2 regions of the Alteromonas sp. ABH4_453 genome follow, and region 2 is predicted to be linked to the other one. Evidence: predicted binding sites of a transcription regulator. Region 2 holds the regulator's gene; the other holds the start of a gene.
What was found. The regulator LexA, encoded in region 2, represses DNA repair genes until DNA is damaged. The targets are predictions, from matches to a motif close to TACTGTATNNNNATACAGTA.

Region 1 (12,419 bases), on a different contig from region 2:
CTTGATATCGTTTCTGCCTGGGTTGAAAGCTGGCGTTGATTTAACACTTCTTCTTTAGTTATGACGGCAAAACCAAAACATAGAAAACCGAGAGTAAGAAAGAAGAGCATACCGATAGCAACATCGACGGTATAAACCAAATTACTGAATAAGTTCTGCGTCACTAGTGCGTAGAATGCGTAAAAGGAAAGCCAGGCGAGAATATAGGTGATGCTGACTGCACGGCTGCCTTTATCCTTAAACACCAAGGCCAGTAAGACGTGATATAGCCCCATTCCAGCGGTTAATATCAGTAGCGTAATGGATGTGGTATAGGCATTTACAGTAAAGCAATAAAGGGTTGCTATGAAAGGTACAAAATAATTTAACGCGCGCAAGACAAAGGGGATGCGGGCAAATAGGTGGTGCGTTACTTTTGCAATGCATAATAACAATATACCAAAACAAACCGCATAAAAATGTTCACTACCGTTGGTCAGGCTAGGCCAAATCGCTACCCCTCCCGCGGTTATAAAAAGCAGAGCGATAAGGACAAGCGACGACATGGTAAGCCAAAAGCGAGTGGCAATGCGCTGATACAGATAGGAAAACAGGAAATAGAGCGCAATCAACGCCATGATGCCCGTTACCGCGCCGAGCAAGGTAAGCATGTTGGTGTCGTGCTGTGCGAGTAAGTCTCTTTCCCACAAGGTGATTGGAAAGTACTTTAATCCTTTATCTTTTACCGCAATCAATAAGCGAGCGTCTTGATACGGCTGAAGGGTAAAAGCCAGTCTTATATTAGGAAGAGGCTGCCTTAAAGAATAGTCACCTTTTCCTGCTTGATAACGATAGGACTTAATAATTCGTTCACTGCTATCAAGTAGAAATATCTGTAAATCGTCAACATTTAAGCGGTCAACATTAAGCACCAGTGGAATAGGGCTGTAGCCCGTATGAACGAGTTCGGTGGAGTACCATATGCGTTCATCGGAAAAAGAGGCGTTGGCTGAAGTATCTTTAGTGTTACCATGTAAAACATCAAAATATGTGGCGCTAGTGGGGGCGACAGACAAACGCGCATGGAGATTAATAATCTGGCGCTCAAAGGATTCGTTAACGGTAAGCTGACTGCTAGCCGAAACGCTGACGCTTAGCAACATCCAACTGATGAGCAATGCTGATACGTACTTAAATAGCCGGGCTATTACCACTCGTTAATTCCTTGTACCACATAGTAAGAGGATGTTTGTAAAGGCGAAGTATGTATTGTTAAGCCCTCTTATCCCTCGGGTGCTTTTCTTAGAATAATACTAGTTGTAACGAAAAGCCAAACCCAACGTACAGTGATAACTCAAGTGTTATGTTTGCAAAAGGTAGTTAAAAATTGCTGATGGCGACTGCTGCACACCCATAGGCTCCAGCCATATTGCTTCGCAAAGCCACTCTATACAAAGCATACATTGCAAATCTGTATCACCTTTGTTTGCCGTGATCACTGCCTGAAACCGGTCGGCTCCCCAATCGGTTTCTGAAAGCTTGAAATTAAAAAAAGCACAAAACTGTTCCACCCACTGTTGAGTTTTAAGTGGGGTAGCGGGTAGCGCAGTGCGAATTTCTAGGCTGCCTTCGTTAACAAGGGCGTGTTGTAGAATGTCTTCTTTTGTAAGTTTTTGCATAGAAGTTAACAATTTATTGGCTTTAGTAAACCCGCTTGGTTTAAAAAGTGTATATAGTACAACACAAAAACAATAGCGTTAAACTAAGCGTATTAAGGACGAGGTATGCTAACACTTCACCATTTAAATAACTCTCGCTCGCAGCGAATTTTGTGGCTTCTTGAAGAGCTAGGCGTAGAGTATAAAATAGAATTCTATCAACGAGACAGTACAACGAACCTAGCGCCGGATTCGCTACGTGCTGTTCATCCGCTAGGACGCTCTCCTGTGCTTACTACGCCACACGGTGCCATTGCGGAGTCTGGTGCTATTGTGGAATACCTTGTTCGCCATCACGCTACTGACGCATTTTCTGTGCCTCAAGATCCAGAAGCGCTCCAACAGTATTGGTTCTGGCTACATTTCGCTGAAGGCTCATTAATGCCGCCACTAGTAGCAAACTTGGTGCTGGAGAAAGCGCGTCAAAAAGGTTCGAAGCCTTTCTTTATTAAGCCAATTACTAACAAACTGATAGACGGTATTCTAAATGCCTACTATGGGCCTAATTTGGCGCAGAGTTTGCGCTATGTAGAATCTTACCTAGCTAAGAACACCTGGTTTGCCGGTGATGCACCGAGTGGGGCTGATGTTCAAATGATTTTTCCGTTAGAGTCATTGGTGGCCAGCGGACGTGCGAAAGAATTTACTGCTATTCAAGGTTACGTTAAGCGGGTTCATGCCAGAGAAGCCTACAAAGCAGCGCTAGAGAAAGGCGGTGAGTACGCTTACGCTTAGTGTGTTTATTTCTACTGGGTGTACATTTACTTTGTGCAAACCCTGCGGCCAGCTGGAAAACAGAATCTAGTTGGCCTGCAAGCCCTCAGTGCTCTCGATTTATGTAATCATCAATAAGCTGGATAAAAGCCTCACCATAGCGCTCGAGTTTGGTTTGGCCTACGCCGCTTACATCAAGCAAGGTGTTGCGCGTAGTAGGAAGTTTGCACGCCATGTCTACTAAGGTGGCATCGCTAAATACCACATACGGCGGCACTTCATTTTCTTCTGCCAGCACTTTGCGTAAGTGCTTAAGACGAGTAAATAAGGTTCTGTCGTAGTTAGCTGGAGCTTGTTTGGCTTTTTTCTTGTCGGGCTTAAATTCAAGTCGCGGAACGGCAAGCTGAACGGCGACTTCACCTTTTAGCACAGGCCGAGCTGCTTCAGTTAAACGCAATGCGGCATGAGCGGTAATATCAACGCGTATAAGGCCTTTATGAACAAGCTGGTTGATGATGTTGTGCCAATAGCTATCCGATTTATCTTTACCTATGCCGTACGTGGAAAGCTGGTGGTGACCTGCTTCCTGAAGGCGCCGAAGCTGCTTGCCTCGCAACACATCAATGACGTACTGACTAGAGGCTTGCTGCGAGAGCCTAAGCACGCACGACAGTACTTTTTGGGCAATGACTAAACCGTCGATCATTTTAGGCGGGTCTAGGCAGATATCGCAGTTTCCACAGGCGCTATCGCTGAACTGCGAGAAGTAGTTCAGCAGTACTTGCCGTCGACAGGTTTGTGCTTCTGAAAAAGCTTCCATAGCCGCAAATTTTTGTAACTCTATTTGATTGCGCTCGGCTATTTCCCCTTGCTCTATCCACTGTTTTACACGGGCTGCGTCTTTTTCATCAAACAATAGTAAAGCTTCAGACTCCAGACCGTCTCGCCCAGCTCGGCCGGTCTCCTGATAATAGCTTTCGACACTGCGCGGAACGTCGTGGTGAACCACGTAACGCACGTTCGATTTGTTAATACCCATGCCAAAGGCAACGGTGGCCACCACAATATCAATTTTGTCGTTAAGGAACTGGCGCTGTACTAGCTCTCGCTCGTCGTTATCCATACCTGCGTGATATGCTGCGCAACGAAAGCCTTGTCTGAATAATTTAGCGTGCAGGTCGTCGACTTTCGCGCGACTGTTACAGTAAATAATGCCGCTACCTTCCTGCTGCTTTACGTAAGCAACAACTTGGTCGAAAGCCTTGTACTTGCTCATTACGCGGTAACGAATGTTGGGCCTGTCGAAACTACCCTTATAAACCAGCGGGTTGTTAAGGTTTAGCTGCGTCAGTATGTCTGCTTGTGTCGCTGAATCTGCCGTAGCCGTTAGGCCGATGACAGGAATAGTGGGAAAACGAGACTTTATTTGACCCAAAGCGCGATAATCCTGCCTAAAATCGTGCCCCCAATGGGAAACGCAGTGGGCTTCATCAATGGCAAATAAGGCTATGTCGGCGTGGGCTAGCGATTGCTGGAAATAGTACCGCATTAAACGCTCAGGTGACACGTACAGCAAGTCGAGCTTCCCAGCTTGCAGTGCGTCATTTATGCGCGCTTGTTCGTCTGCTTCTAGCGTTGAATTGAGATAGGCGGCTTTTACGCCCAGCGCTTTAAGTTGTTCTACTTGGTCCTGCATAAGCGATATAAGCGGTGAAACAACAATAGCAGTGCCGGGGCGTACTAATGCAGGAATTTGGTAGCACAGCGACTTACCACCACCTGTTGGAAGCAAAACGAGTGCGTCTTTACCTTCACATACTTGGTGAATGACTTCGCCTTGACCGTCGCGAAACGCATCGTAACCAAATACATCTTTTAAGACAGTTTCTGGTGTTTTTACACGTTGCGTTTCTGGCGCTGATTCTGTTGGGGCTATTGCAGTTGTCATGGCGCTGGATTTTACGCGTTTTTGGCGACGTCTTCACGGGGCAATTTAAAAAACTAGACTAAAATTCAGCGATAGTCCTGATCCGAGGGGCAGCAGCTCTTATAATTTATTTTGATTCAACATCATTGGTTGGATGAATTTCCGTCAAACTTACGTTCGGTAGTAATGTTGCTTACAAGCACAATACAAATATCAATTCATCAAGGAAAGCGAGTGGATAAGAAAACGACTAATAAAGACGAAGCTAAGGGCAGCGAAACACTTAACCATGAATTAATGATTAAACATGTAATTGCGCTTTTTCGTGATACTATGCCGTTCAACCAGTTGCTGGGCTTGGAATTTGTTACTGAAGGAGAGGGGCTGGATACGCAGATCTCCCTGCACCTTGATTGGCAACCAGCGCTGACCGGCAATCCAATGCAAAAAATCCTACACGGCGGTGTAACAGCGTCTATGCTAGACACCATCGGTGGTTTAGTTTCCATTGTAGAAACCATCAAACAAACCGCACGTGAACACCTTGCGGACCTTCAAGTTAGATTGCCCACCATGGGCACGGTCGATATGCGCGTTGACTACTTAAGGCCTGGAAGAGGCGAGCGCTTTGTTGCGACAGCCACAATTATACGCAAGGGCAGTAAATTAGTGGTTTGTAGAATGGAATTGCACAACGAAAAAGGCGATCACATAGCCTTTGGCACGGGTACGTATATGCTGGGATAGCAATGTCTAAATAGGTTTGCATCATTCCACAATGCCTGTTGTTACGTTGTGTAAAGGAAGTGAGCGGTATTAACGGGAGGTGTAGCATGGCAGAGCCATTACCAGATTTAATTGAAGAGATTGTTACCGAAAGTATGGGTGACGATCCGGCGACCTTGTTGGCGGCTTTAGCCGGACAAGACGAGGTATACATTGCATCTCTTTTAGAATCACTGCCTGTAGAAAAACGTTTGGTGGTATGGGAAGGCATTCCTCGCGACCGCAAGCTCGACGTATTGGTTGAGATGCGTAGTGATCCCCGTGAAATTCTTATCGACAATACACCGCACGACGAATGGGCGTCTATTTTTGCTGATATTGATGCAGAAGACCTGTTAGAGCTACTCGACTCTTTGCCAAAACGCCTCGTCGATATGGCCTATGAATCACTTGATTCTAAAGAACGAAAGTACTTCAGAGAAGCCACACAATTCCCTGATAACCAAATAGGGCACTGGGTTAACCACGAGCAGTTAGTGCTGCCGTCGAACGCGAAAGTACGCGAAGGGCTGCGCTTATTAAGGCGTGATATACCTCAGCACTGTGACAGTATTTTTTTGGTGAATCGCTCAGGTCAATTTTCAGCGTTGGTTAAAATTAGCCACCTTTTCAATGCGCAAGATCACATGTCGCTATTCGATTTGTCGGAAGAAAACGTAACGACGATCCAAGGGGCTGACGACACCATGAATGCGTCGCTACTTGTTCAACGTTCTGGGCTAGCATCGTTGCCGGTAGTTGATGAGAACAACAAATTACTTGGCCGATTAGATGTGACTTCGGCGAGTGAGCTGGTAAACGAGTTTTACGAGCGCCAAGTAATGGCTTCCGCCGGTATGGACGAGGACGAAGATTTATTCTCGCCTGTGGCGAAAAGTGCGAAAAATCGTGCCCTTTGGCTTGGCATTAACTTGCTTACTGCATTTTTAGCCTCGTGGTTTATTGGACTGTTCGAAGGCACGCTTCAACAAGTGGTTGCCCTTGCGGTACTTATGCCAGTGGTGGCGAGCATGGGAGGTATTGCAGGTAGTCAAACACTAACCCTGATTGTACGTGGCTTGGCGTTAGGGCAGGTCACGCCGGCTAACTTACGGGCGCTCATGGTGAAAGAGCTAAAGGTTGGTGGTGTTAATGGCGTAATTTGGGCCTTGGTAATTGGCGTTGTTGCTTATTTCTGGTTTACCGATGCCATGTTAGGGTTGGTTATTTGTTTGGCCATACTGTTCAACATTGTAGCCGCCGCACTTGCAGGCGTGTTTGTGCCTGTAATATTGGACAAGCTGAAAATAGATCCAGCATTGTCGGGGTCGGTCATTTTGACTACCGTCACTGACATCGTAGGCTTTGTGGCATTCTTAGGTTTAGGGACACTCTTTCTTCTCTAAAACAGCTTCTTCTAAAAAAATTACTCCGGCTGCAGACCCCGTCTAGCCTATAAGTGTCGTACGCATTTAGAGCCCCACTGAATTAATGTATTTGGTGGGCTTTTTATTGGTTATGCCGCCTGTTACATGCCCTTTGCCGCATTGGAACGCGTTAAGGGTTGTGTATTCATCTAACCTGATAAACAATACGCGCCTTCTTACCCTGAATCTCGTTGGAGCCAGCCTTGTCTAAGCAAGCCAGTGCCGCGCAAGTCGGCGTTATTTGCGCAATTGCCGCATACAGTATGTGGGGTGTTGCACCTGTTTATTTCAAACAGTTGATGGTATTGCCGGCGGCTGAAATCCTTATGCACAGAGTGATTTGGTCTGTTGTGCTTTTAGTCGGGCTCATTGCCGCACTAAAGCAGTGGCCAAAAGTGGGCGCTGCTTTGCGCAATAAGCGGGTTATGCAGATATTATTCGTTGCTGGTTTGTTACTGGGGGCGAATTGGCTTTTGTTCATTTGGGCTATTAATAACGACCATATTCTTGATGCGAGCCTAGGTTATTACATCAACCCTCTTATCAACGTGTTTTTGGGGCGACTTTTCTTAGGTGAAAGGTTGCGTAACTTACAGCGTGTAGCCGTTGGACTTGCTGTTATTGGCGTGGCTATTCTTATTTTTTCGTACGGCCACGTTCCGTGGATTGCCTTAGTGCTTGCGGGAAGTTTTAGCGTGTACGGCTTGTTGCGTAAGCAGGTGGCGGTAGACTCGCTCCCCGGCCTATTTATTGAAACTTTAATGCTTTCACCGTTAGCTGTTATCTACTGGATATTCTTCGGGTCTGAATACAGCAACTTATTTAATAACGACGCCACGCTTAATACACTTATTTTAGCGGCTGGTATTGTGACTACCGCGCCACTTCTTTGTTTTACCGCTGCAGCAAGGCGCATTATGTATTCTACGCTGGGCTTCTTTCAGTATATTGGCCCTACGCTTATGTTCATACTGGCGGTTTACCTTTACGGCGAGCCACTTGAAGAGTCGCGTTTGGTAACCTTCGGCTTTGTGTGGTTTGCGCTTATCTTGTTCAGTGCCGACTCACTATTTAATTACCGCAGTCAGCGTAAAGCGCAAAAGCTTGCCGTAGAGTAAGGGCTTCTGCGCACAAGCTAGCGTGATGCAAGCCGGGCATCAAGCGGTTACCTAAAACGCTCATTTTAGAAAGCGACGTGGCTTTTGTGGTAGCAATTCATAGCGGGCAAGTTTTGACTTAAGCGTTGGACAGCTTAGGGGCAGTTGATTGAGTGAAAAGCTAAAGCAAGGACCCTTGCTCTTGCTGAGATATATCAGGCGGTTCGCATTTTACCTGGTTGCGCCCGCTATTTTTTGCAGCATAAAGCTGTTTGTCGGCTAGGCTCAAAAGCTTATCCACACGCTGAGTGTGTGCGCCACTTACCCCAATACTGCAAGTCACTTTTATGTCCGTTTGGGGAAGTTGGATAACTTCAGCTTCCACCACTTTTCTAAAATCGTCTAAGCGTTCGCATGCTTCTTTAAGCGGCGTTGCAGGCATATAAATACAAAACTCTTCGCCTCCAAATCGTGAAATGATTTCATCAGGGAAATAAAATTCAATGAGGGCCGCCATGGCTTTTAGCACAATGTCACCGGCGTCATGACCATGGGTATCATTTATTGATTTGAAAAAGTCTAGGTCAATCAGAGCAAGGGCATGGTCTTCAGAAAGGTTTTGGTGTTGCACTGTGACCATGTAGAAAAAGTGACGTCGGTTCGGTAAACCTGTCAGATAGTCGGTATTCGCCACACGGCGTATTTCTTCAACACTTTCAATATATTCCACGTTCTGCATCACACGACACAAGAACTCTTCATGACAGTAAGGGACGCGTAGGAAGTCATTTGCACCACTCTTAATGAAGTGCGCAGACATTAACATTCCTTTACCACCCGCTATCCCCATTATGGCAAGTTGTTCTTTGGAGAAGGCTTTTCTCAGGCTTGCTACAAAATGGGTGCCTGTCATGTCAGGCAATGTGTTATCGGTAATAACAAGGCGTACATTTTTGTGCTCAGATAAACACTGCATAGCATCGGTAGCTGTTAAGCACTCAAATGCGATGAAGTTATGACGTTGGAGTAAAGAAACCGTTTTAGAGCGTAAAACGCGATTCGTACTTACTACAACAACACCTGTAGATTTGTTTTTTTCAAGGCGACTGATAAGGCGGTTTAGGTAATCGTAGTTTTGTGAATTTTCTTTGGGAATGTAATCGACAACATCACGCTCAAGCACTTTGTCGCGAATAGCATTGTCGAGATTTTCCGTTGTCGCTATGGTCGGAATAAAAGATTCGACAGCAAAGTCGATAGCTTCACCTTTCGGCGCATCAGGTAAAGCATAGGCAGCAATGGCGCACAAGAAGGTTTCAGGCATTTCTTGTGAAAAACGGGCCTTACCTTCGGTAAGCGAGGTTGCACCAACGGGCGTAAGTCCCGCACGGCGGACTAATTTCGCTATAAGCTCAAGGTTGCCTTCACCATTTTCGATGATCAGCACATGTTGCTGCATACATTCCAACTTAGGTTTGGGCTACCTTGCCAATTAATGATGTTACGCTTTCTCCAGCTTTGCGTAAGCAAGTACCAGCCATTTACTGCCAAATTCGTCGAAGTTTACTTGAACGCGGCCATGCTCTCCACTCCCTTCGTAGTTAAGCACAATCCCTTCGCCGAATTTACGGTGCACTACGCGCTCACCTAAACTGAAGCCTGTTTCTTCAAAACTGGCGTGCGAGGTTGCTTGACTAAAGCGGTTATGCACGGGTCTTGAGATTGTTGATTTAAGCCTAACTTCTTCCACACAATCTGCTGGCATCTCGCGAATAAAACGCGAAGCCGTATGATACTTATCTTGCCCATATAATCGACGACTTTCTGCATAAGTGATATACAACTTTTGCATAGCGCGTGTCATACCAACATAGCAAAGTCTGCGTTCCTCTTCCATTCGACCTGGTTCGTCGTTGGTCATCTGACTAGGGAACATGCCTTCTTCAACGCCCGCTAAGAACACCAGTGGAAACTCAAGACCTTTGGCGGTGTGTATCGTCATCATTTGTACAGCGTCTTGGTCTTTATCAGCTTGGGTTTCACCTGCTTCAAGCGATGCATGGGCTAGAAATGCAGCTAGAGGCGACATCTCTTCTGCTTCTTCGGGCACGATAAAGGTTTTACATGCACTGACTAATTCTTCTAAGTTTTCTAGTCGCGCTTGGGCCTTTTCTCCGCGTTCTGCTTGGTACATGGCGTAAAGGCCAGATTGACGAATCGCTTTGTCAGCCTGCTGGTCAAGCGGCTCATCTAACGTGGCTTGCTCTAGTTCAGTTATAAGCAGTACAAAGCTTTGCATCGCGTTTAACGCGCGGCCTTTAAAACCCCCTTCGTTTATAAGCAGTTGGCACGCCTGCCACATTGAACAGTTGTGCATTCGCGCGGTGTCGCGCACTTGCGATAGGGTTTTCTCACCAATACCGCGACTTGGCGTATTTACCACACGCTCGAAGGCAGCGTCATCGTGCGGGTGACTTACCATGCGCATGTAACCCAGAGCATCTTTAATTTCTTGGCGTTCGAAGAATCGCAAACCGCCGTAAATGCGATATGCCAGCCCTTCGTGTAGCAAGGCTTCTTCCAGTACTCGAGACTGGGCGTTGTTCCTATAAAGAATGGCAGTGTCGCTAAGGGCGTTGCCTTGGTTTAGCCAGTCTTTGATTTTAGACACGATAAAGCGCGCTTCATCTAGCTCGTTGAAACCCGCATAAACAGAAATCAGCTCACCTTGCGCATCTTCTGTCCACAACTCTTTGCCTAGACGGCCTGTATTGTTGTCGATCACGGTGTTCGCTGCTTTAAGAATATTTCCGGTAGAGCGGTAATTTTGCTCCAGGCGAATAGTGGTAGGCTCATTAAAGTCTTTTAGGAAATGCTGAATATTATCTACGTTCGCGCCGCGCCAGCCGTAAATAGACTGATCGTCATCGCCAACAATCATAATGTTGTTATTTCCGCCACTGCAAAGCATACGAAGCCATGCATATTGGATATTGTTAGTATCTTGGAATTCGTCAACCAATACTGCACGGAAACGACGCTGATAGTGCGCTAGTACTTCTGGGTTTTTGGCCCATAATTCATGGGCGCGTAGCAACAGCTCAGCAAAATCTACCAGGCCTGAACGGTCGCAAGCGTCTTGATATGCCGCATAGACTTCACGCATGGTTTTTTGAATATGATCGCCATGGGTTTCGATATGTTGAGGACGCAAGCCTTCGTCTTTATTGCCGTTTATGTACCACTGAATTTGACGAGGGGCCCAATGCTTTTCATCTAAATTCATGGCTTTTAGAATGCGGCGAATCAAACGATATTGGTCGTCTGAGTCAATAATCTGAAAGTTTTCAGGCAAATTAGCTTCAGCGTGATGCGCGCGCAATAGGCGGTGTGCAAGTCCGTGGAAGGTACCAATCCACATATTGTGTAGGCTGCGACCCATCAACGACTCAATACGGCCGCGCATCTCTTTGGCGGCTTTATTGGTAAACGTCACTGCCAAAATAGAAAAAGGGGCGATGTTTTCGACTTCCATCAACCACGCGATGCGATGCACTAATACGCGGGTTTTACCACTACCAGCGCCAGCTAATACTAGGGCATTTGATAATGGGGCTGCTACTGCTTCACGCTGTTTGTCGTTAAGCTCGTCTAGCAGTCGAGATACATCCATAGTGTGGTACCTGTTAGTTGATAGTGTTATACATTCAGCAGCGGGCTATTATGCCATCTGACTGTTAATTTATACAGTCCAGTTTTTTACCGTTTTCGTTAACTAAAAGCGCGGTTATTTACCTATTTAAGGTGTGCGGTTGTGCGGGCCTCTTAATGATAGAATAGGGCGCTTTAACCGTTTTGGTTTAATAGTGACTGAGCCTAGAGGGGTTAAAGAAAAGCTTAAAAGTGCACATATGAAAGATACAGTTATTAGCTATAACGAATTAATACGATAAATTGATCGAATTATGCGCTTGGTAGGTATCACATCGGTATTGCATCACGCCAAACTCGGGTAAACTTTCTGATTTCTTACTTCGGCTTCCTCTGCGCTTTCAGGCAAGGCGAATGTTAGCAAAAGCGTTAAGCCAATTTAGGCAAGCTGAAAAAAGCACACGGCCCCAACTTTTTAACGACATACATTGGCACAAAAATAGCTCATTAACAGCACACTAACGGGACATGCTCATGACTGCACTTTCTACGCCCATCGATTTCTGGTCGACGCTCAAACAAGAAGCGCAAATTGTTGCTGACAACGAACCATTGCTATCTAGCTATGTGCACGCCAGTGTTCTTGCACATCATAATTTCGAATCGTCGCTAAGTTTTATTCTGTCAAACAAAATGGCAGATGACGTGATGCCTGCGATTGCTATACGTGAGGTGTTCGACGAAGCCTACTTGTTAGAGCCTGGCATTAGCGAGGCAGCAATTGCTGACATAATGGCGATTAATGCGCGCGATGCCGCAGTAAACGACTACCTTACTCCTTTACTGCATTTTAAAGGTTTTCATGCTGTTCAGGTGCATAGAATGGCGCATTATCTCTGGGTGCACGGGCGTCACCAGCTAGCTTTATTCTTGCAAAGTCGCAACTCGGCAAGTTTTGGTGTAGATATACATCCTGCTGCACGAATTGGTAAAGGCGTTATGTTCGATCACGCAACTGGCATTGTCGTGGGCGAAACAGCAGTGGTAGAAGACAACGTGTCTATTCTGCAAAGCGTCACTCTTGGCGGTACGGGTAATGAGTCTGGCGACCGTCACCCCAAAATTCGCCAAGGTGTGTTAA
Region 2 (12,419 bases):
GTTTGTATAACCGAAGAGCATTCATTAACGAGTGTGTCGCGTTTTCAAAGTTGCATCACAGCGCGTGTGTTGCCATTGTTGATATCGACCATTTTAAAAGCGTAAATGACACGTACGGTCATGACGCTGGTGACCAGGCGCTTATTAATGTTGCTCGAAAAATATCCAAGCAAAACGGTTCACCGAATGTCGTTGCCCGTCTTGGCGGTGAAGAGTTCGCAATCGTGATGTTGGGGGAAAATAAAAAAGAAATTAACACGCAACTAGAGGCGCTTCGAATAGCCGTTGAAGAAAGTGTGGTTAACTATAAAACCGATAAAATAAACCTTACCATCAGCATAGGAGCCACTTTTGTCGATAGTACCTACGGCGCAGACTTTAGCGCCCTGTTATCAACGGCTGACAAATCCCTTTATAAGGCAAAAGAACAAGGCCGAAATCGCGTAGTCTGGGGGGACGATTGACCGTCGCTGTTTGTCGATAAACGCTAGCGAGTTGTGTATCAAGCAACAGAGATATTGCCAGGCAAACGAAGATAAGTTATAAAAACCGAATATTTTATTGTTGTAAACAAATTAGGCGTGTTTCGTACTTTTGGCTGATGTTAGGCCACCATGCCTTACAAATCAGGGACGATGTATGAACACTTCGCGCTTGGGTTTTTGTGGCCTATTTTCTATTCTAGCTCTCACAGCCTGTGGTGGTGGAGGGAGTTCAGGTTCTCCGACTAACCCAACACCAGCACCGCCTCCAGAGCCGACTGCATTAGAAATTTTATCGAACCCCTTAGACTACTCTATAGCACAGCTAGACACCGCAGCTAAGCGTTATGCTGATAATAGCTATACGGGTGAAACAAACGTTGCAATCGCAGACATTAGCGCTGTGCAAAACGTATATATTGCGCTTTTTGGCGAAGATCTTGCCAGTTCACCTTATCTTGACATATTTGAAGTTTCTGAACTTGTCGATGCTAACGGCAACATTGATGGCGTTACACAATGTTCAGATAGCGGCTCAATTAAGTACTCTGGAAAACTTGATTTAGACACAGGTCTTGGAACCATAATCGTCGATTATGATCAATGTCTACACTATTATCTGAACGCGTATCACGATGGTCAATTTTCAGTTGCTATTACGAAATCAGATGACGACAATTTTGAGGCAACATCCTATTTTACGAGCCTTTCGATAGGGAGAGGTAGTCAACGTGCAACGCTAAAAGGGTTAATGAAAGCTGAAATAAGTTACGACCCACGCACGGGGTACTACAACGAAGAACTCATTCAGTACATGACCGCTACCTTTAACGGTGAAGCCTATAAAATAAATGGAACTGCTTTTGATGGCTTTAATGGGGTGGGGTACTCCTCTGAGTTCGAGGGGACGTTGCATATTGGCTCAAAAGGTAAGCTTGATTTTTCTTACTTCTCAGAGGAAGGAGGGCTACCTTATGCTTACCAAGGTTCTCTTGTAGTTAAAGGCAATAGAACCGCTGGCATTGATATTATGCAAGGTGCGGTTCGCTATGGTGAAGATACGAACGGGGATGACACCTATGATGTTGGCGTGTTTTTCAGCAGTATCGAGACATTTGCAAGTAGTAATACCGCGAATATCGTTCTATCCGATATAGAAACTATTTCAGCGCCTCCCGTTGCTGGTGAACCCTATTATTATGCTTATGACCCTGTTTACACGTCTGACGATATAACCGTTGATGAGGGGTATTATTACGACTCTGATACGCCTGAATCTGACTTGTCAGTATCCTACCGCTGGTACATTAATAACGTTGTTCTAGAGGGGGTTAGCGGTAGCACTCTGCCTGCATATAACGCGGTATTCGGCGATGAACTGAAAGTAACTATGGTAGTGTCTGACGGTGTTAACATCGTTGAATCACAACCCGTGTTTATCACTATCAGTGACTCTCCAATGACACTTGTCGTCTCCAATATGCCTGAATCGGTAACTGCCGGTGGTTACGTCGAGTTCACGGTAAGTATGACCGACCCCGATCAAATTAATAGTGATGTTGCAGGCCAGCTTGTCGCTGCACCTACAGGAGTTACCTTAAACGACGACGGCTTACTAACGTGGCAGGTGCCCGACAGTCAACTGTTTAATGCGCAAACCTATATTTTTAGCTTTGCGAGTCTGGATGGCGAAGAGAGCTTACAAACCGTAGAAATAACTGCTTATGCAGATAAAGCGCCGGCGTTTGCCCGCACAACTTCAATAACACCGATTTATAATAGAGGTTTTGCGATTGCCTCAATCAAGGGTGTGAATGAACTCATATCGGTCAATCACCGAAACGTGGGCGCCTTCTCGTTAAACGGAAATAAACTAGAAAATACCTATGTGTACCCTTACAAATTACCTACAAGAGGAGAAATTAAAGGCGTTTATACCCAAGATGCTGACGGTGATAGCAATGATGAAATTTATATCCTTACTGAACAAGGGTTGTCAGTTATTAAAGATCGGAACGACAACGCGGAGACTGTATTTGTAGCAGAGGATAAAATAACGTCAGGATGGCTTTACGATATTAATAGCGACGGTATAGAAGAAATTGCATACCTTCACGGCGATTATTATTACGGTGCGACGTCTATCTCCATTCATAATGTGACAACTGGTGAAAAGTTGCAGCAGTTCGATGTCGATGGTGTATCAACCATTTCTTTTGGTAATGTAGACGACGACGCGTCTATCGAGTTGGTGACTAACAATGGCTACGTATTCGATATTAATAGCGGCGCCAATCAATGGCTTTATGGCAATGGGTTTAGCGACGCTTACGTCGCTGTCGGAGACATGAACAACGACGGTGTCGATGAAATCATTGGTGCCGACCGTTGGGAGAATATTTCAGTCTACTCTGCGGTGTCGAAAAGTAATTTGGCGACAGCTGAGCATAACGATATCTGCGATTTGAGCTATAGCAAAGATGACCAGACCAATGAAGGAATGCTTGTAATTTCTGAGTGCCAGTGGGGAGAGGTGAAAGCTTTCGCGCTTGAAGGTGGTCAAATTTCGGAACAGTGGAGTGTTATTCACAATACGTATAGCGGTATGTCGCTTTTAATCGGCGACCTGAATAACGATAGCCGAAACGAAATAATCTGGACTGGCGACAGCGAAATTCAGGTTGCACAGCAAGATGCTGAGGGCGACTACGTATTATCAGATATACGAGCGGAAGCACACTCTTCTAATTACTTTGCTGCCGGCTGGGCCCCTTTTGGTGATAATGATGAAAGAGCTGTCTTTGTTAGTGAGACAACTAACTACTACACATCAATTCAGGTGCTGTCAGTTAACACGGAGAATGAGATTACCCTTAGCGACGAACTTGGCGACGATGTTTTTGACTATAGCAGACCCGTTGTTACTGACTATAACAATGATGGCGTGGGTGAATTATTCACAGGAGCTTTGAATAGCAATACATCATTCAACGTAGTTAAGTTGTCAGATAACTCAATTCAGTGGTCGCTGAGCCAAAATCAAAACAGCCAAGTCTCACTCATCGAAGCTGTAGACGTGAATGACGATAATTTTGTTGATGCGGTCATTGTTGAAAACAATCGACTCAAAGCATTCGATATTGAGAACCAAGTGCTCATTGACTCTGTCATCAATGAGTTTTCAATAGATGCTGTCGCTGAGCTCACCAATAATGGCGAACACTTTTTTGCTGTTAGTGGCTATGAATCATTAAAGCTCTATACAATGCAAGATGGCGAGTTTGTCGGACTGAATGAACTAGATGTTTCTTGTAGTCAATTGATAAGAATTAATGCTGATGGCGACGACGCCTCTGAGTTTGCATGCTTAGATAGAAACTACAATAGAATAAATATTTATGACGTAACAAATGACGCCTTAGTACTTAAAGACGCCATAACGCCTACATTCGATCTTCAAAATATAGCCGTCATTCCAACGACATCGTCTAATCAATCAATACTTGGCATTTACCAAGCTGAAGAATATGACTCATCGTATGGATATTATGACAACGTTGCTTACCGAGTCACTGAAATAGATAGCAATGGACATGTCATTTGGCTTAGCCCTTCCATTGGCATTAATCATGTCGATGGTATGCGTACCCGAAAGAACAATGCCGGCAAAGTAGAGCTTCAAATAGGTAATCCGAACATGGCCCTTCTTGTGAAATAAGGGTAATACACTTGTCGCTGTCTATTGCTTATAGCAAAAGACGCGGCAAGTGCTTGTTATTTAGTTTTAGGTGTATATACTTACAGGAACTGTATGAACAGACAGGTCTTTTATGCGCCCACTCACAGCTCGACAAACCGAAGTTTTAGAACTTATCAAAACCACCATGCAAGAAACGGGGATGCCGCCTACGCGTGCGGAAATCGCTCGTCAACTTGGTTTTCGTTCTGCCAACGCAGCAGAAGAACATTTGAAAGCCTTGGCGCGTAAAGGCGTGATAGAAATTCTGCCGGGTACCTCTCGGGGTATTAAACTCAATATTCCTCTCGAAAATGACGTACCTGAAGAAGAAGGCCTACCTCTCATTGGTCGTGTGGCGGCGGGTGAGCCAATTTTGGCGCAAGAGCACGTAGAATCACACTACAAGGTAGACCCTGCACTGTTTCAACCTCAAGCAGACTTTTTACTGCGTGTTAACGGCATGAGTATGAAAGACATCGGTATTCTAGATGGCGATCTTCTTGCTGTGCATCGCACCACCGATGTTCACAATGGCCAGGTCGTTGTGGCACGTGTAGACGAAGATGTTACGGTAAAGCGTTTAGAGAAACGTGGTCGTGAAGTATTACTTCATGCCGAAAACGAAGAATTCGCACCTATTCGAGTAGACCTAGCCAACGAACCTTTTGCTATTGAGGGGATTGCAGTAGGCGTTATAAGAAACGCGGACTGGATGTAAGGTTTTAACACCTTCAACGAAAAGCGGCGCACTAGCCGCTTTTTTTATGCCTTTTATTGCTTTATTTCTACCAGTTTTCTGGAGTTAGGGTGACTAAGCCCGCCTTTAAAAAACGAACCCAACCATGACTATCAGAAAGTGTATTACGCGTATTTTGCCTGTGAATGAACTACTGAATATGCATTCATTATTCTAAAGTTTGTTTGAAAATAAATATTAACAACCTATTAGTTGTTGATTTTATGATCAAATGATTGCTCGTAGAACCTTTGTGTTGTTCAAAATGTACGTTTGATTTTATTCTCGCTTAATACATGCTCATTTCTTTTTCCATCCAATATGTAACGTAAGGCTGCCACGGGAATGGTTAAAAATTGAACGCTTCGTTAAATTTTTAACAGAAAAGACTAGACGGCACGACATTATTGCGCAATTCTTAGACAGAGGTTAACAAAATAATAACAATGGCTCTGAATTTGTTTTACAAGTTGAGGTGATGGGTCAATCGTTCGCAAACCATTTGGTAGGGCATCGCGCAAAATAATCAGCGTTCTTGGTCTTGCTATTACGGAGGTGCTGAGTGAAACAACTAACGACCGTTTTCGCAAAATGGTGTTCAACAATACCGTTTTTGCTTTTTTCTCCTTTGCTTCTTGCCCAAGAAGTCAGTGAAGAGGCTTCTTCACTTAATTTAAGACGCGGTGCCACCGACATCAGTGGCCAGGTTTACGACCTCCACATGCTGATGTTTTTTATATGCGTTGGCATTGCTGTTGTAGTGTTTGGGGTTATGTTTGCCTCGATGTATCTGCACAGAAAGTCGCGTGGCGCGAAGCCAGCAAATTTTCATGAGAACGTGAAAGTTGAAATTGCTTGGACCGTTATCCCCTTTCTTATTCTTATTTTTATGGCTGTGCCTGCAGCGAATACATTGATTGCGATGGAAGACACATCTGAGCCAGACATGACTGTGCTAGTAACAGGCTCACAGTGGAAGTGGCACTACAAGTATATGGACAGCGACGTAGAGTTTTATTCTCTGCTTGCTACTCAACGCGAGCAAATAGAGAACAAGTTTCAAAAAACAGATAACTACCTGTTGGAAGTTGACCGCCCATTGGTTATCCCTACTGGAAAAAAAGTACGCTTTCTTATTACTTCAGATGACGTTATTCACTCTTGGTGGGTTCCTGACTTTGCTGTGAAAAAAGATGCCAACCCCGGCTTTATTAACGAGTCTTGGGCCAAGGTGAATGAGCCAGGTATTTATCGCGGACAGTGCGCAGAGCTTTGTGGAAAAGACCACGGCTATATGCCGGTTGTGGTGATTGCTAAAGAGCCTGCTGAATTTGATAAATGGATGGGCGAACAAGAAGAAATTGTTCGCAAAGCGAAAGAAGAAGAGCAACGCCTACTTTCTATGAATATGTCGATGGATGAGTTAATGAAAGTTGGCGAGCGTGTTTACAACACTACCTGCGCAGCTTGCCATATGCCAAATGGTGAAGGTTTACCTGGCGTGTTCCCGGCATTAAAAGGCAGCAAAATGGCGTTAGAAGATCAGCAAGGTCACATTGATATTGTACTTCATGGTAAGTCGGGTACGGCTATGCAGGCGTTTAGCAAAATGCTAAGCCTTAAAGAAATTGCAGCGGTAGTGACTTACGAGCGCAATGCGTGGGGCAATAATACTGGCGACATAGTTCAGGCCAAAGACGTCAACGCTGTGGCAAACGGTAATTAGGAGCAGACAATGAGCAAAGCAACTGAAGTTATTTCGCCAGATACCTCTGCGCCTCACAGTGATCAAGTAATTGACGGTCACCTACATGATGACCATGAACATCACGATCATATTCCTAAAGGGATAACGCGTTGGTTGTTTACTACTAACCACAAAGACATAGGCACACTTTACCTGTGGTTTGCCTTTATTATGTTTTTAGTTGGTGGTGCGATGGCCATGGTGATCCGCGCTGAATTGTTCCAACCTGGCCTGCAAATAGTTGAGCCTAACTTTTTTAACCAAATGACTACGGTACACGGGCTTATCATGGTATTTGGTGCAGTAATGCCAGCCTTTACTGGGCTCGCAAACTGGCTTATTCCCATGATGATCGGCGCCCCTGACATGGCGTTACCGCGTATGAATAACTGGAGCTTCTGGATCTTACCAGGTGCCTTTCTCATTCTACTGAGCTCGCTCTTTATGGAAGGCGGCGGCCCTGCTTTTGGATGGACTTTCTACGCGCCCCTTTCAACGACTTACAGTGGCGATTCGACAGCGTTGTTTGTGTTCTCTGTTCACATCATGGGTATTTCATCCATTATGGGTGCGATTAACGTGATTGTGACCATCTTTAATATGCGTGCGCCAGGCATGACCTGGATGAAAATGCCGCTGTTTGTATGGACGTGGCTTATCACGGCATTCTTGCTGATTGCGGTAATGCCAGTGCTCGCCGGTGCGGTTACCATGGTGTTAACTGATAAGTTCTTTGGCACGAGCTTTTTTGATGCTGCTGGTGGCGGCGACCCGGTTATGTTCCAGCATATTTTCTGGTTCTTCGGGCACCCTGAAGTGTACATTATGATCTTGCCCGCTTTCGGCATTATCTCGCAAATTGTTCCTACCTTCTCTCGAAAGCAGCTGTTTGGATACGCGTCTATGGTGTACGCCACGGCGTCGATTGCGCTGCTCTCTTTTGTTGTATGGGCTCACCATATGTTCACCACGGGCATGCCGGTGTACATGGAAATGTTTTTCATGTTTGCCACCATGCTTATCTCGGTGCCTACTGGCGTGAAAGTGTTTAACTGGGTAGCGACCATGTGGCGCGGCTCACTGAGCTTTGAAATGCCAATGATGTTCGCTATTGCCTTTATTGTGCTGTTCACCATTGGTGGGCTGTCAGGGTTGATGTTGGCGATCACCCCCGTGGACTTCCAGTATCACGACACTTACTTTGTTGTTGCCCATTTCCACTATGTATTGGTAACTGGCGCGGTCTTTTCCATCATGGCTGCGGTGTATTACTGGTTGCCTAAATGGACGGGAAAAATGTATGACACAACCTTAGCTAAATGGCATTTCTGGTGCTCATTGGTATCGGTCAATGTGTTGTTCTTCCCTATGCACTTTGTGGGTTTGGCTGGTATGCCACGCCGTATTCCTGACTATGCATTGCAGTTCGCTGATTTTAATAAATGGATAAGCTTGGGTGGTTTTGCATTCGGTTTATCTCAGCTTATCTTTCTTGCCCTGCTTATCAAGGCATGCAAAAAGCAAGGTGAGCCGGTATCAGCGCAAGTTTGGGACGGCGCAGAAGGATTGGAATGGGAAATTCCATCACCCGCTCCTTATCACACGTTTGAAACGCCACCTGTCGTTAAGTAACGGTAGGTGGCGTTGTGAATAGGTCATTCCTTTCAACCGGCAAAAGCCGATGGGAATGACATTCACACATTGCAGGTGGTGAGGGAGATAAACGACTAAACAAGCGTTTACCAACCTTCATCTATGGACTTACCCGGAGGTCACGTGATGTCACAGCAAAGCGCAAACAACAAGATGGTTATTAAACTTGTTGCTATTGTCATTGGCATGTTTGGCTTCGGCTTTGCCCTTGTTCCCTTGTACGACGTATTTTGCGACGTTACGGGAATTAACGGAAAAACCGAAGGCACGGCCGCGGTTTATCAATCGGTTGAGATTGATGAGTCGCGAGAAGTGACCGTCGAGTTTATCACTCGCACCAATACCGGAATGCCCTGGGAGTTTCGTGCTGAAACCAAGCGCGTGAAAGTGCACCCTGGCGAACTTAATACGGTGTCGTTTTATGTCAGAAACCCTGCATCAAGCAATATCGTAGCTCAGGCCATTCCCTCTGTATCCCCCGGAACGGCAGCACTCTACCTGAACAAGACTGAATGCTTCTGCTTCAATCAGCAGCCATTAGATGCGGGTAGTGAAGCCTATATGCCCATGCAGTTTTATGTAGACCCTCAGCTACCTGAAGAAATTACGTTTTTTACCTTGCAGTACACACTCTATGACGTCACAGCGCGAGCCAGTGACCTAACGACAACACCGAATCCCTTTATGGCTTCAACACCATCAAATGGCGAATAGGCCGAAGGGGTAAGGAGAAGAAAATGCAACCCGAAGTACAGAATCACGAATACCAAAAATATTATGTACCCGCACAAAGCCCATGGCCCATCGTAGGGGCCGTTGCTCTATTTCTTATCGCCGTAGGTGCGGGCAATTATGTGGTGCAAGCAACCAAAGGTGAAACAGGCTATGGCGGTCATATCCTTTTAGCGGGGATAGCAGTATTGCTGGTTATGCTTGTAGGTTGGTTTAAAAATCAAATAGACGAATCTATGGCAGGGCTTTACAGCGATCAGCTGGGGCGTTCATATCGACAAGGTATGAGCTGGTTTATCTTTTCAGAGGTGATGTTTTTCGCTGCGTTTTTCGGCGCCCTTTACTACGCGAGATTTATTTCCGTTCCGTGGCTGGGTGGCGCTTCGAATAACGCTATGACCAATGAAGTCTTATGGCCGACCTTTGAGGCCATGTGGCCGCTGGTGTCAACGCCAGGCGGCACTACCACACAGGAAATGAGTGCAGCGGGTTTGCCCACAATTAACACGGTTATCTTGCTTATCTCATCTATTACACTGCACTTCGCTCATGTGGGACTAGAGCAAAACAAACGCAAACAGCTAACCCTAATGCTGGGTATCACTATCTTACTTGGATGTGGGTTCTTGTTCCTACAGGTAGAAGAGTACATACATGCGTATCGCGACTTGGGGCTTACGCTTCAGTCAGGCATTTACGGCAACACCTTCTTTATGCTCACAGGGTTTCACGGCATGCATGTGACCCTTGGCACCATCATTCTAATTGTACTGTTTTTTAGGGTCTTGAAAGGCCATTTCACGCCTGAAAACCACTTCGCGTTTCAGGCGGGGAGCTGGTACTGGCACTTTGTAGATGTAGTGTGGGTCATGCTCTACATCTTTGTTTACGTACTTTAAAAGGAATCCCCAAACTCAGTAAGGCCTTGGGTTTGGGGTAATTAAACCGGTACCAATAGCGATAAGAATAATAATAACAATGACGGCAGAAGTGAGCACGCGTCGACCAATGTACTTACTCATCGGGCCCTTAGACGTGTCATTTTTCATCATGATTCGCATCGCCATGAACAAATTCACAATCATGTACAGCACCAACGCAACAAGGACTATTTTTATCAACATATTCACCTCTGTTTTTATTCTAATTTTGCATGGTGCGAAATAATCATGTTTTCTCGCACTCGCCACGTTATTCCTTGGTTACTCACGGGTGTCAGTGTGGCGATTATGTGCGGTTTAGGGTACTGGCAACTTGATCGCATGGTCCAAAAGCAACAACGCTTAGCTAGCATAGCGCAAAAGCAAAGTAATGGAACCTTGAGTTTAGAAGAGGCGTTGTCTCATGATGATCCTCGGGATATTACCGTATCCTTCAGCGGCGCAATAGACGCTAACCATGTGTTGCTATTAGATAATCAGATTCACAATCAGCGGGTGGGTTTCGATGTCATCGTACCGGTAAATACCAATGTCGGGTGGCTCTTGGTTAACTTTGGCTGGGTGCCTGCGCCAGACTTAACGCGCACGCTACCGGATATAAGTTTTACAAGCCAAACGCGCGAATTAATCGGCGTGCTTAGCGTGCCGGGTAACAACCCCTTAGTGAAAGAAACCAACATGGCTTTGTCGCAAAGCCCTGCGCTGGTACAACATATAGAATTCCCTGCACTAAGCAATGCCTTAGAGCGCAAACTTTTACCCTTTATTCTTCACCTTACCACGCCTGACCCCGCGTTTATTCGCGAACATCAGGCCGTCGTAATGTCTCCTGAAAAGCACCTTGGCTATGCAGTTCAATGGTTTGGTTTAGCCATTGCCGCTGCAGCCATTGGCGGCTTTGCAATTAGTAAGAAAGGACGTAGTTATGAGTAATGCTGCTTCGAAAAAAACATTAATTATTATGGTAGTCGTGTTTGTTTTACCTGTTGTTCTGGCAAAGCTCGCACTTGATAACGATTGGTTTACTAAAGGCGCGACAAATAAAGGTCAGCTGCTCGCGCCGACCATCGACATGAGTGCGCTTTTAGAAAACGCGGAACCTAAATGGCGTTTATTGTATGTGATGCCAAGTGAATGTGACGCAGTGTGCGAAAACGCCCTTTTCAGTATTAACCAAGTGTGGCTTGCGCTAGGTAAAGAATCGGACCGTGCCCAAGCAGTAGTCGTCACGACAGCGTCAAGCGACCAAACTGCGATAGCCGCGCTAAAAGACTACCCTTTTGTCGAAACCTTACCCGTTACTACACCAACCGCGCTTGCCTCTAGCAGTGTTTATATTGTTGATACGCAAAATAACGCCATGCTCTTTTACGACATTAAAGACGATAGAAAAGACGCCGTGATGGAAAGCCGCAACATGCTGGCAGATATGAGAAAGCTTCTTAAATTATCGCGTATAGGATAATGGCCATGAAAAAATTAACCCTTTTCAGTATTTTTTTGGCGGCAGTCGTTATTATTCTCGGTGCATATACGCGTTTGACCGACGCGGGGCTAGGATGCCCCGACTGGCCTGGATGCTACGGTAACTTAACCGTGCCTTTGAGTGAGGAAAAAGTGGCACAAGCCAACGCCGCTTTTCCCGAACGTCCAGTTGAGGCATTTAAAGCGTGGAATGAAATGATTCACCGCTATTTTGCTGGAACGCTGGGGCTGTGTGTACTGGCTATTGCCATTATTGCTATTCGGCAGCGCGACAAAGGTACGCCCGTTAAACTACCTCTGTTACTGCTGGGACTCATTATCTTCCAGGCAGCACTTGGTATGTGGACCGTGACGCTCAATCTGCTTCCCGTCGTAGTTATGGGGCATTTACTGGGGGGCTTCTCTGTACTCTCTTGCCTGTTTATTCTCTACCTCCGCTTGCGCAACACCGCAGGTGATGCATCGAAAACTAAACAAGCGCCCATAGCGTCAGATATGCATGAACAGGATATTACCGACTTACCTCAAGCCAAAGTCTTTCAGCGAAACCTTAAACTTTTCGCCTTCATTGGGCTTGGCGTGCTTGTTACCCAGATAGCTCTTGGTGGATGGACTTCTGCCAATTATGCCGCGTTAGCCTGTACGGAAATGCCGGTCTGTGAAAGCGGTTGGCAGGGAAGAATTGATTTGGCAGGTGCATTCAGTGTGCCTGATGCAGACAACTATGAGTTTGGTGCTCACGATTACGGCGAACGAGTTACCATGCACATAGTGCATAGGTTCGGCGCGGTCATCACGTTTTTATACTTGCTAGCACTAGGTATAAGTGTGTTGGTAAGCCGCTACACCACAAGTAAACAAAAATATGTGGGTGCGTTTATGTTGGTCGCATTGTGCACGCAAG

Region 1: uvrD (DNA helicase II) is a predicted target of LexA. The motif match lies at 11,360-11,379, and genes of this name have one in related genera.

Annotation. Positions count from the first base shown of each region.
Region 1 covers NZ_JBSWXP010000007.1:160,018-172,436, forward strand. Annotated here, with positions in the region: gene ACXAGV_RS15135 (EAL domain-containing protein) at 1-1,193, opposite strand, end outside; gene ACXAGV_RS15140 (hypothetical protein) at 1,341-1,658, opposite strand; gene ACXAGV_RS15145 (glutathione S-transferase) at 1,764-2,432, shown strand; gene recQ (DNA helicase RecQ) at 2,518-4,359, opposite strand; gene ACXAGV_RS15155 (thioesterase family protein) at 4,573-5,085, shown strand; gene ACXAGV_RS15160 (magnesium transporter) at 5,172-6,509, shown strand; gene rarD (EamA family transporter RarD) at 6,734-7,648, shown strand; gene ACXAGV_RS15170 (GGDEF domain-containing response regulator) at 7,809-9,086, opposite strand; gene uvrD (DNA helicase II) at 9,129-11,300, opposite strand; gene cysE (serine O-acetyltransferase) at 11,813-12,419, shown strand, end outside.
Region 2 covers NZ_JBSWXP010000002.1:113,807-126,225, forward strand. Annotated here, with positions in the region: gene ACXAGV_RS03920 (sensor domain-containing diguanylate cyclase) at 1-464, shown strand, start outside; gene ACXAGV_RS03925 (hypothetical protein) at 640-4,200, shown strand; gene lexA (transcriptional repressor LexA) at 4,313-4,939, shown strand; gene coxB (cytochrome c oxidase subunit II) at 5,520-6,683, shown strand; gene ctaD (cytochrome c oxidase subunit I) at 6,693-8,336, shown strand; gene ACXAGV_RS03945 (cytochrome c oxidase assembly protein) at 8,484-9,071, shown strand; gene ACXAGV_RS03950 (cytochrome c oxidase subunit 3) at 9,095-9,988, shown strand; gene ACXAGV_RS03955 (DUF2909 domain-containing protein) at 10,004-10,213, opposite strand; gene ACXAGV_RS03960 (SURF1 family protein) at 10,259-10,963, shown strand; gene ACXAGV_RS03965 (hypothetical protein) at 10,956-11,495, shown strand; gene ACXAGV_RS03970 (COX15/CtaA family protein) at 11,501-12,419, shown strand, end outside.